DNA from 3 places in the Brevibacillus sp. NSP2.1 genome. Region 3 is predicted to be linked to each of the others. Evidence: riboswitches for the same ligand, from Rfam matches in the RefSeq annotation. Region 3 holds a riboswitch; each other region holds the start of a gene.
What was found. Region 3 has a riboswitch for cobalamin ahead of M655_RS09750 (ABC transporter substrate-binding protein). Riboswitches for the same ligand answer to the same signal wherever they lie in the genome.

Region 1: it holds a riboswitch for cobalamin, as region 3 does, so the genes downstream of both, M655_RS04850 (energy-coupling factor ABC transporter permease) here and M655_RS09750 (ABC transporter substrate-binding protein) in region 3, are expected to answer to the same signal.
Region 2: it holds a riboswitch for cobalamin, as region 3 does, so the genes downstream of both, metE (5-methyltetrahydropteroyltriglutamate--homocysteine S-methyltransferase) here and M655_RS09750 (ABC transporter substrate-binding protein) in region 3, are expected to answer to the same signal.

What each region holds. Positions count from the first base shown of each region.
Region 1 covers NZ_CP048274.1:1,002,208-1,005,441, forward strand. The annotation lists gene M655_RS04845 (quinone-dependent dihydroorotate dehydrogenase) at 1-672, shown strand, start outside; cobalamin riboswitch at 827-1,023, shown strand; gene M655_RS04850 (energy-coupling factor ABC transporter permease) at 1,170-1,934, shown strand; gene M655_RS04855 (energy-coupling factor ABC transporter substrate-binding protein) at 1,931-2,215, shown strand; gene cbiQ (cobalt ECF transporter T component CbiQ) at 2,212-3,003, shown strand; gene M655_RS04865 (energy-coupling factor ABC transporter ATP-binding protein) at 3,008-3,234, shown strand, end outside.
Region 2 covers NZ_CP048274.1:2,605,244-2,608,477, forward strand. The annotation lists gene brnQ (branched-chain amino acid transport system II carrier protein) at 24-1,376, shown strand; cobalamin riboswitch at 1,525-1,724, shown strand; gene metE (5-methyltetrahydropteroyltriglutamate--homocysteine S-methyltransferase) at 1,869-3,234, shown strand, end outside.
Region 3 covers NZ_CP048274.1:1,948,845-1,952,078, forward strand. The annotation lists gene M655_RS09740 (YbaK/EbsC family protein) at 1-84, shown strand, start outside; gene M655_RS09745 (MBL fold metallo-hydrolase) at 162-1,109, shown strand; cobalamin riboswitch at 1,245-1,393, shown strand; gene M655_RS09750 (ABC transporter substrate-binding protein) at 1,544-2,521, shown strand; gene M655_RS09755 (FecCD family ABC transporter permease) at 2,524-3,234, shown strand, end outside.

The DNA of each region.
Region 1 (3,234 bases), 950 kb from region 3:
ATCGGGATCAACATTGGCAAAAACAAAGTCACTCCCAATGAGGAAGCGGCTTCTGACTATATCAAATGCCTGGACATGCTCTATTCGTACGGCCATTATTTCGTCATTAATATCAGCTCTCCGAATACGCCCAATCTTCGCGATTTGCAGGAAACCGAGAGCATGCGGCTGCTGGTGCGGGCGGTGCGCGAAAAAGCGGCGGAAATGGAAGCGCGCGGCATTCAGAAAAAGCCGATTCTGCTCAAAGTAGCCCCCGACATGTCCGACGAGCACATGCGCGATGTCGTGCAAGGAGCGGTGGAAGAGGGCATTTCCGGCATTATTGCCACCAATACGACCTTGTCGCGTGAAGCCGTTCAAGGGCATCACTATGCCGAGGAAGCGGGAGGACTGAGCGGAAAACCGCTGACAGAGCGTTCGACTGCCTGGGTAAAAGAAATTTACCAGGAAGTGGGCGACAAGGTGCCGATCATTGGCGTAGGGGGCATTTTCACGGGGGAAGATGCGTACGCGAAAATCCGGGCGGGCGCAAGTCTCGTGCAAGTGTACACCGGAATGATTTATCAAGGCCCGGGCATCTCCAAGCAAATCAACAAAAAGCTTTTGCAACTGTTGAAGCGCGACGGCTTTTCCCACATCAGCGAAGCGGTCGGCGTGGACGCCAGGTCGTAAGCATAAAAAAGAAGCGGATGCAACAAAGACCGATGACTCCCGGAATGGCGGGGCATCGGTTTTTTTACGCAGTTATACTCCGCTGATTATATTCTTCCGCTTTTTCCCTTGATTCTGTATAATAATGTGGGACAAGCAAGAACTATCTAACAATTGCATATCGTCGGCGATAGGTGCCTTTATGTGCAAGCCGCATAAAGGGTAACAGGGAATCGGGTGAAAGTCCCGAGCGGTCCCGCCACTGTAATCAGGGAGTTCTCTTTGAGATAGAGCCACTCATATTCATATGGGGAAGGACAAAGAGCGCGATGAGCTGAAAGCCAGGAGACCTACCTACTTGCCACACCCAGGAATACCTTCGCGGAAAGGAGCGGTGAATACGAAGCAATAGGACTGTGCCAACGGTCTGTTGTTTTTGTGCGCATACCTCGTCTGCTAGCGGATGAGGTTTTTTTGTTGGTGAAAAAAGAAAGAACAGCAAAGGAGGAGGAAATGTCTTGAATCGATCCCGTTTCGTTTCGACCTGTCTGTTGATTGCAGGCTTTGTCCTTTATTTTCTCGTAAATGAACCGCAGACGTCCCACGCGATGCACATCATGGAAGGGTATTTGCCGCTGGGCTGGGCGCTGTTTTGGTGGGTAGTATTTATTCCATTTTTTATTTTCGGCATTCGTTCCTTGAACAAAATCGTCAAGGAGCATCCGCAAATGAAGCTGCTGATCGGCGTATCCGGCGCGTTTGCCTTTGTGTTGTCTGCGCTGAAAATTCCTTCGGTGACGGGCAGCAGCTCGCACCCGACGGGAACCGGGCTTGGCGCGATCATGTTTGGCCCGTGGGTCATGTCCGTGCTCGGCAGCCTGGTGCTGCTGTTCCAGGCGCTGCTTTTGGCGCATGGAGGGCTGACGACGCTTGGAGCCAATGCGGTGTCCATGGCAGTAGTAGGGCCGATGGTAGCTTACGGCGTCTATCGCCTGATCGTGCGCGGAAACGGCGGACAGCGTTTGGCCGTATTCGCTGCTGCTGCGCTCGCAGACTTGGCTACTTATGTCGTGACCTCCGTGCAGTTGGCTTTGGCTTTCCCGGCTGAATCCGGCGGCGTTATGGCATCGTTCGCGAAATTCGCAGGAATTTTTGCCATCACCCAAGTTCCGTTGGCGATCAGCGAAGGGCTTTTGACCGTGCTCGTCTGGAACTGGCTGCAGTCTTACAATGCAAAAGAGCTGGCGCAACTTCGCCTGCTGAAACGGGAGGAATCGCTGTGAAAAAAGGGATGAACTGGCTGCTGCTCCTGGGCGTAGTCTTGCTGGCGGTTGTGCCGTTGCTGTTGGTGCAGGATTCGGAGTTCGGGGGAGCAGATGGAGCGGCTGAGGAAGCGATCAAGGAAATCGCCCCTGCTTACGAGCCGTGGTTCGAGCCGCTGCTTGAACCGCCAGGCGGCGAGACAGAGAGCTTGCTGTTCGCGGTGCAAGCGGCGCTCGGGGCGGGCGTTGTCGGCTATGCCGTGGGATTGTACAAGGGCCGGCTGGATAAGCATAAAAAATGAATTGGCAGCAGCTTGATTCGCTTTCCTATCAAAACCGGCTGCGATTTTTGCCGCCTGAGCACAAGCTCCTGTTTGCGGGCGTGCTGATTTTGCTCGTTTTGACGGGACATGAATGGTTGCAGATGGCGATTTGTCTATGGATGGGAGTATGGGTAATGGTGTATGCCCGTATTCCCGTCCGTTTCTATTTCGGATTTTTCATCCTGTCCCTGTCGTTTTTTGTCCTGGGGCTTCCGGCGCTGTTGCTGGAAGCAGTAAGAGCGGATGCAGGGGCGGTCGTCCAGGCAGTTGCGGCGTGGAAGATCGGGCCGTATCTGGTCTACGTTCCGGCAAGCGCGCTCGACAAGGTGTGGGTGCTTTTTTGGCGGACGATGGCCAGCCTCGCCTGCTTTGCTTTTGTCTTGTTTACCGTGCCGTTTGCCGAGATTTTGCAAGTGCTGCGCAAGCTGAAACTTCCGGTCATCGTGACGGATTTGCTCATGATTATGTACCGTTTTATTTTCGTGCTGCTTGGCGTCTCTCATCAACTGTGGATTGCCCAGCGCGCGCGCGGAGGCCATCGCGGGTTCCGGGCGATGCTGCGGGATGCGAGCGGACTGGCCGCGCAGTTGTTCGTCAGGTCCATGCGCAAGTACGATGCGCTGTACAAAGGGATGGCAGCGAGAGGCTTCGGGGAAAGCCTGCAGGTGCTTTCCTTGCACACTCATTCTCGCTCCGGCCGATATGAAGCAGAGTCAATCGCAGGCTGTATTTTGCTGATTTTGCTGGAGTGGTGGACAGGAGGGTAATGCTTTGACATCATGGCTGTTGGAATTTGTTGATTTGCACTACGCCTATCCAGGCGGCCGTGGCCCTGTCCTGAAAGGGTTGTCCCTGGGCATTCCGGAGGGGAAAAAATGCGCCTTGCTCGGGCGAAACGGCTGCGGCAAGTCCACCTTGTTTTTGCACGGGAACGGCATCATCCAGCCGCAGCAAGGGCAAGTGCTGTGGCGAGGAACGCCCCTCAGCTACAAACGCGC
Region 2 (3,234 bases), 660 kb from region 3:
CTTACTCACAGGAGGTTTTTGTCATGCTTCAAAAAGTTTCATATTCGTTTATCGTCATCATCGGATTTATGCTGTTTGCGCTGTTTTTCGGAGCAGGCAACCTGATTTTTCCACCGATGCTGGGACAGATGGCGGGAACGAACGTCTGGGAAGCCAACGCCGGTTTTCTCGTGACAGGGGTTGGCTTGCCACTTTTGGCAATTACAGCGTTGGTGTATTCAGGTAAAGACGATTTGCGTTCGCTCGCAAGCCGTGTGCACCCGCTGTTCGGTCTTGTTTTCACGATTTTGCTCTATTTGGCGATCGGGCCGTTTTTTGCGATTCCGCGCTCCGGGAATGTTTCGTTTGAGATCGGGATCAAGCCGTTCTTGTCCGAGCAGGCCGGGCCTTTTCCGTTGATTGTGTTTACCGTCTTGTTCTTCACGCTCGCTTGCCTGTTGTCGCTCAATCCTGGAAAAATTATCAATGTAGTCGGAAAAGTCTTGACACCGATGAAGCTGACGTTTATCGGCATCATCGTCCTGACGGCGATTGTGTATCCGATCGGCGAGCTGCAAGCGCCAGTGGGCGATTACCAGTCCAAGGCGTTTTTCAAAGGATTCCAGGACGGCTATTTGACGCTGGACGCGCTCGGGGCGTTTGTATTCGGCATCATCATCGTCAATGCGATCAAGGAAAAAGGGGTTACGTCGAAAAAGCAAATTTTGCTGACGTGCGCCAAAGCAACGCTGATTGCGGGTGCGCTCCTGGCGTTTTTCTACTCGGTGCTTGCCTACATGGGCGCTTCCAGCGTGGAAAAGCTCGGCCATTTGGAAAACGGGGCGCAAATTTTGGCCAAAGTGTCGAATTATTACTTCGGTTCTTACGGCGGCCTGCTGCTCGGCCTGATGATTACTGCGGCGTGCCTGACGACCAGCGTCGGATTGATTACGGCGTGCTCGTCGTATTTCCACGCGATGTTTCCGCGCATTTCATATAAAAAGTTTGCCGTCATTTTGGCTGTGTTCAGCACGCTCGTCGCCAATATCGGGTTGACTGCGCTCATCAAGGTGTCTGTTCCGATTTTGACGACGATGTACCCAATCGCCATCTCGCTGATCTTTTTGACGTTTTTGCATCAAGGGTTTGGCGGTCGGCCAGAGGTGTATCAAGGCAGCTTGTTCGGTACGTTTCTCGTCAGCCTGTTTGACGGGCTGAATGCTGCCGGGGTCGAGCTTGCGGCGATCAACGACGTCTTTTCCCGCTACTTGCCGATGTACACGATCGGCCTGGGCTGGCTGCTGCCTGCATTGATCGGGGGCGTTGGCGGCTACCTCGTTTATTTGATGCGCAAACCATCGCTGCGCGCGCGTGAGCTTCGCCTGACCAAGCAATAGGACAGGCATTATGAGGAAGCAGCCTGAACGTTGACATCAGTTTGCAAAGTGGAAATAGTTTAGCATGACAAAAACTGGTTTACGTGTTACTGTATGAAGAAAGGTGTGTCCCGCCCATTTTTGGGGCACATGCACTCATACCGACAATTTCATATGAGTGGAAACAGGTTCCTTGGCGATGAATATCGGCGCAAGGATGAAAAGGGAAGTCGGTGAGAATCCGACACGGTCCCGCCACTGTATGAGGGGAGTTTGCACAACTTTTGGCCACTGGTCGAGCTGACTGGGAAGGCGTTGTGCAGATCATGATCCTCAAGTCAGGAGACCTGCCTGTTTCGACAACACTGCTTAACCTACGGGAGATAGGGAGGTGTTAGGATGCTGTGATCTCAGTGTTTATTTGGCATTTCTAACGTTCTTTCTGATCGTTGGAGATGCCTTTTTTATTGGGCGAAATCGAAAAAATGATCGCAAAGGATGGAGAGGAAGCAAATGAAAAGCAGCAACTTGGGATATCCGCGGATCGGCAAAGATCGCGAGTGGAAAAAGGCACTGGAAGCTTTTTGGGCGGGGAAACTCGACGAGACGACATTCCTTGCGCAAATGGAGCAAATTCGCAAGCAGCACCTGGTCAAACAACAAAAAAAGGGGATCGACTGGATTCCGGTCAACGACTTTACGTTCTACGACCACATGCTCGACATGGCGGTTATGTTCGGCCTGATTCCGAAGCGGTTCGCGTATGCGGGCGGTCCGGTGCCGCTGGCTACGTATTTTGCGATGGCGCGCGGCAGCAAAGACGCGGTCGCCAGCGAAATGACCAAGTGGTTCAACACGAACTACCACTATATCGTCCCCGAGTTCGGCGAGCGCGCGCCTGTCTTGACGGAAAACAGGCCGCTGCAAGCGTACCTGGAGGCGAGAGATCAGCTAGGGATCGCCGGCAAGCCTGTCATCGTCGGGCCGTACACGTTTGTCAAGCTGTCCAAAGGGTATGCCAAAGACGAATTTGAACGCGTCGTCGATCAGATCGTGCCGCTGTACGTGGACGTCCTTCGCGAGCTGGAACTGCACGGCGTCGAGTGGGTGCAGATCGACGAGCCTGCGTTTGTCCTCGATCTTACCGGGCAAGACAAAGCGCTCATTCGTCGCGTGTACGAGCAGTTCAGCCAGGCGCTGCCGCACCTGAAGCTGATGGTGCAGACGTACTTTGAAGCGGTGCACTGGTACGAGGAGCTGATTGAACTGCCTGTCCACGGCTTGGGTCTTGATTTTGTTCACGGGAAAACAGCGAACCTGGCGAACCTGACGACGCACGGTTTCCCGCAAGACAAAGTGCTCGGCGCCGGGGTCATCGACGGACGCAACATTTGGCGCTCGGCCCTGGAGGAAAAGTGGGAGTTGGTCAAAACGTTGTGCACCGTAGTAGCCCCAGAGCGGGTATGGGTTCAGCCGTCGAGCAGCCTGCTGCACGTTCCGGTTACCGTCGAAGACGAAACCGATTTGCCGGAAGAAGTGCGCGTCGCATTGGCGTTTGCCGATGAGAAATTGGCTGAAGTGCGCTTATTAGTCCAAGGTTTCCAATATGGAAAGTATGTTATCTCGAAGGAAATCGCCCAGAACGAGAAAGACTTGCAGCGCTTGGCCCAATCTCCGGCACGGAACCGCCAGGAAGTGCAGGAGGCGAGAAAAGCGCTGGCGTCGACAGCGGCGAAGCGGGCAGTGCCGTTCCACGAGCGTCGCGAGATTCAGCAGGCGACGTGGAAGCTTCCGCTGCTGCCAACGACGACGATCGGCAGCTTCCCGCAGACGACAGAAGTTCGCCAGGCCAGACAGCAGTTCAAAAAAGGAAACTGGA
Region 3 (3,234 bases):
CCGAAAGCGGTGTTTCGACTGACTCCCGAGCAACTGGTGCAAATGACGAACGGACAGGTCGCCTGTATCGCTTCGTGCCGCTAGCGGCAAAGGGGTCTATCGCCTCGTTGTAGAATAGATGATAAAGTGGAAATATTCCTAAAACAACGAGGAGGGTATACATGAAAGCTACAGAACCGATTTTCCTGGGGCATCGCATCCATCTGATCGACGGGTTTGATATGGGCTGGGCGCAGCGGACGGGAACGTACGTCATCGCCGAGGACGAGCTGACCCTGGTCGAGACAGGGCCGAGTCCTTCTGTCCCGTACATACGGGAAGGGCTGCGCAGGCTCGGATTTTCCCCGGAGCAAGTGAAGTACATCATCGTGACGCACATTCACCTCGATCACGCGGGGGGAGCGGGACTTTTTTTGCGCGAGTGCCCGCAGGCAAAAATCGTGGTGCATCCAAAAGGAGCGCGCCATCTGGTGGACCCGAGTCGGTTGATCGCGGGCGCCAGAGCGGTGTATCACGACGATTTTGACCGCCTGTTCGATCCGATTGTCGCCGTTCCCGAAGAGCGGATCATCGTGCGCGCCGACCAGGAGACGCTGCAAATTGGCGCCAACTGTGTCCTGGAATTTTGGGACACGCCGGGACATGCCAACCATCATTTCAGCATTTACGACCCGGTCAGCCGCGGCATGTTCACGGGAGATACAGCGGGTGTCTTCTATCCGCAGCTTCAACGGGACGGGATTCACTTCGTCCTGCCGTCCACCTCGCCGAACCAGTTTGACCCGCAGGCGATGCTGCGCTCCGTGGAACGCTTTGAACAGCGCGGGCTTGCGCGAATCTATTTCGGGCATTTCGGCATGACTGACGATGTTGCCGACGTCTATCGGCAGGTGCGCGAGTGGCTTCCTGTCTTTGTCGCGGAAGGGGAGGCGGTCGTAGCCGCCGGACTCGGCGATGGCGAACTGGCGGAGCGGCTGTTCGGGCGTGTACTGGCGCATCTGCAATCGTTCGGGATCGGCGACGGGCATGAGGTGCTGGACGTGCTGCGGCTCGATTTGCAAGTATGTGCGATGGGAATTGTCGACTATTTGCAAAAGCGCAGGAAATAGCGGGAGACGCCAGACAGCGGGTACGAGACGGGCAGCATGGGCTTACGTAGCCGTGGCAGCAGCGAAAAAGCATTCTTTTTTTGGCAAAGGAATGCTATCATGATGGATGAGTCTTAGCAGTTGTAGGCCATTGCAATTGAATACGCGCAAACAGGTGCCTTGGTCCTTGCCAAAGGACGAGGTGAAAAGGGAAGCCGGTGCAAGTCCGGCGCGGTCCCGCCACTGTAAAGCGGCTGTCGCAATAGCTGCCAAGCCAGGAGACCTGCCTGTTTGCCTGATGTGCCTGCGCCTTCGCGGAAAGGTTCGGCCCGTTCAGGACGTTTTTTTGCGTGAGCATGGATGAGCCTGACATGTCGCCCCTTTGGTTCCGGTTGGATGCGAAGGGTTTTTGTTTGCTAAGAATCAACCAGTCGCACAGAAAGGAAGTCATACATATGAAACGCGCATGGAAACTGCTCATCCCGCTGGTGCTTGCTGCAAGTCTCGTCGGCTGCGGCGGCAACACCCAGACGGCACCTGCTCCGCAGGCAGAAGCACCGCAGACAGCACCACAGGACGCGGCTGCCAAGCAGACCGTCTACCCGCTTACCGTCACAGACGCGACCGGAAAAGAAGTGACCGTGGCAAAAGAGCCGCAACGAATCGTCTCGACTTCCCCGGCAGAGACGGAAATCTTGTTCGCGCTCGGCTTGAACGAGCGGATTGTCGGTGTCTCCGACTTCGACGACTATCCGGCAGAAGCGAGCACGAAGCCAAAAGTGGGCGGAGTCGTCAAGCCGAGCGAAGAAGCGATTCTCGCCCAGTCGCCCGATCTGGTCATCGGCGGAATTTCGATGGAAAAGCCGGTTGCCGACAAGCTGAAATCGCTCGGCATGCCAGTGTACGTCACGCATCCGAAAAAAGTGGATGACATCCTGAACAACATTTTGACGATGGGGGTTATCACCAACCGACAGGAGCAGGCGGAAAAAGTCGTCGCCGCGATGAAGCAGGATATCGCCCGCGTACAGGAAGCCGTCAAAGCGGTGAAGCCGGAAGACAAGAAAAAAGTGTACCTGGAGTTTGCGCCAGGCTGGACCGTGGGCAAAGGGGAGTTCCTCGACGAGCTGGTGACGCTGGCAGGCGGGACGAACATTGCGGCCGACACAGAGGGCTGGAACCCGATCAGCGAGGAAAAGATTTTGAAAAGCGATCCCGACGTCATTTTGTACGCCAAAGGCATTACGGATGACAAGACGGGCACGAAGCTGGAAGAGATCATCGCAAACCGCAACGGCTGGGATACGATGAAGGCGATCCGCGAGAAGCAAGTGTTCGGAATGGACCAAAACCTGCTGGCGCGCCCAGGCCCGCGCATTACACAAGGTTTGATCGAGGTAGCTAAAGCGATTTATCCTGACCTGGTGAAATAAAAATGAAAAAGCAATGGCTTATATGGGGAGGAGCGAGCAGCCTTGTGCTGCTCGTATCCGTGGTGGTCAGCATTTCGATGGGGGCGGCGTCGCTCCCTCTTTCGCAAGTATGGCTCATCCTCTTGCACCAGCTTCCCGGCATGTCGGAGTGGATTCCGGCGACATGGCCGGAGTCGTCCGAGCAGATCGTGATGAAGGTGCGTTTTCCGCGCGTCGTACTGGCCATTTTGATCGGAGCTTGCCTGTCGCTTGCGGGCGCGGGCTTTCAAGGCGTGCTGCGCAACCCGCTTGCGGACCCGTTCACGATGGGCGTAGCGTCCGGTTCGGCCGTCGGGGCGGCTTTTCTGATCCTGTTCGGCTTGCAGTTCGCTGTTCTTGGAGAGTGGAGCACGCCTGTCGTCGCCTTTTTGACGGGGCTTGTCAGCTTGTGGATTGTGCTTGCCCTCGCCAAGACGCAAGGCAAGCTGCAGACGGAGACGCTGATTTTGTCCGGCGTCGTCATTCAGGCGTTTCTCGGCTCGCTCGTGTCCTTCATGGTGTCGCTGTCGGATCAGACGGTGAACGAGATCGTTTTCTGGCTGATGGGAAGCCTGTCGTTTCGCGGCTGGGCCTTCACGTACGTCCTGGTCCCGTATTTGCTGATCGGCGTGCTCGTGCTGCTTGGCTATGCCCGCTCGTTGAACCTGTTTGCGCTCGGGGAGCGGCAGGCGGCG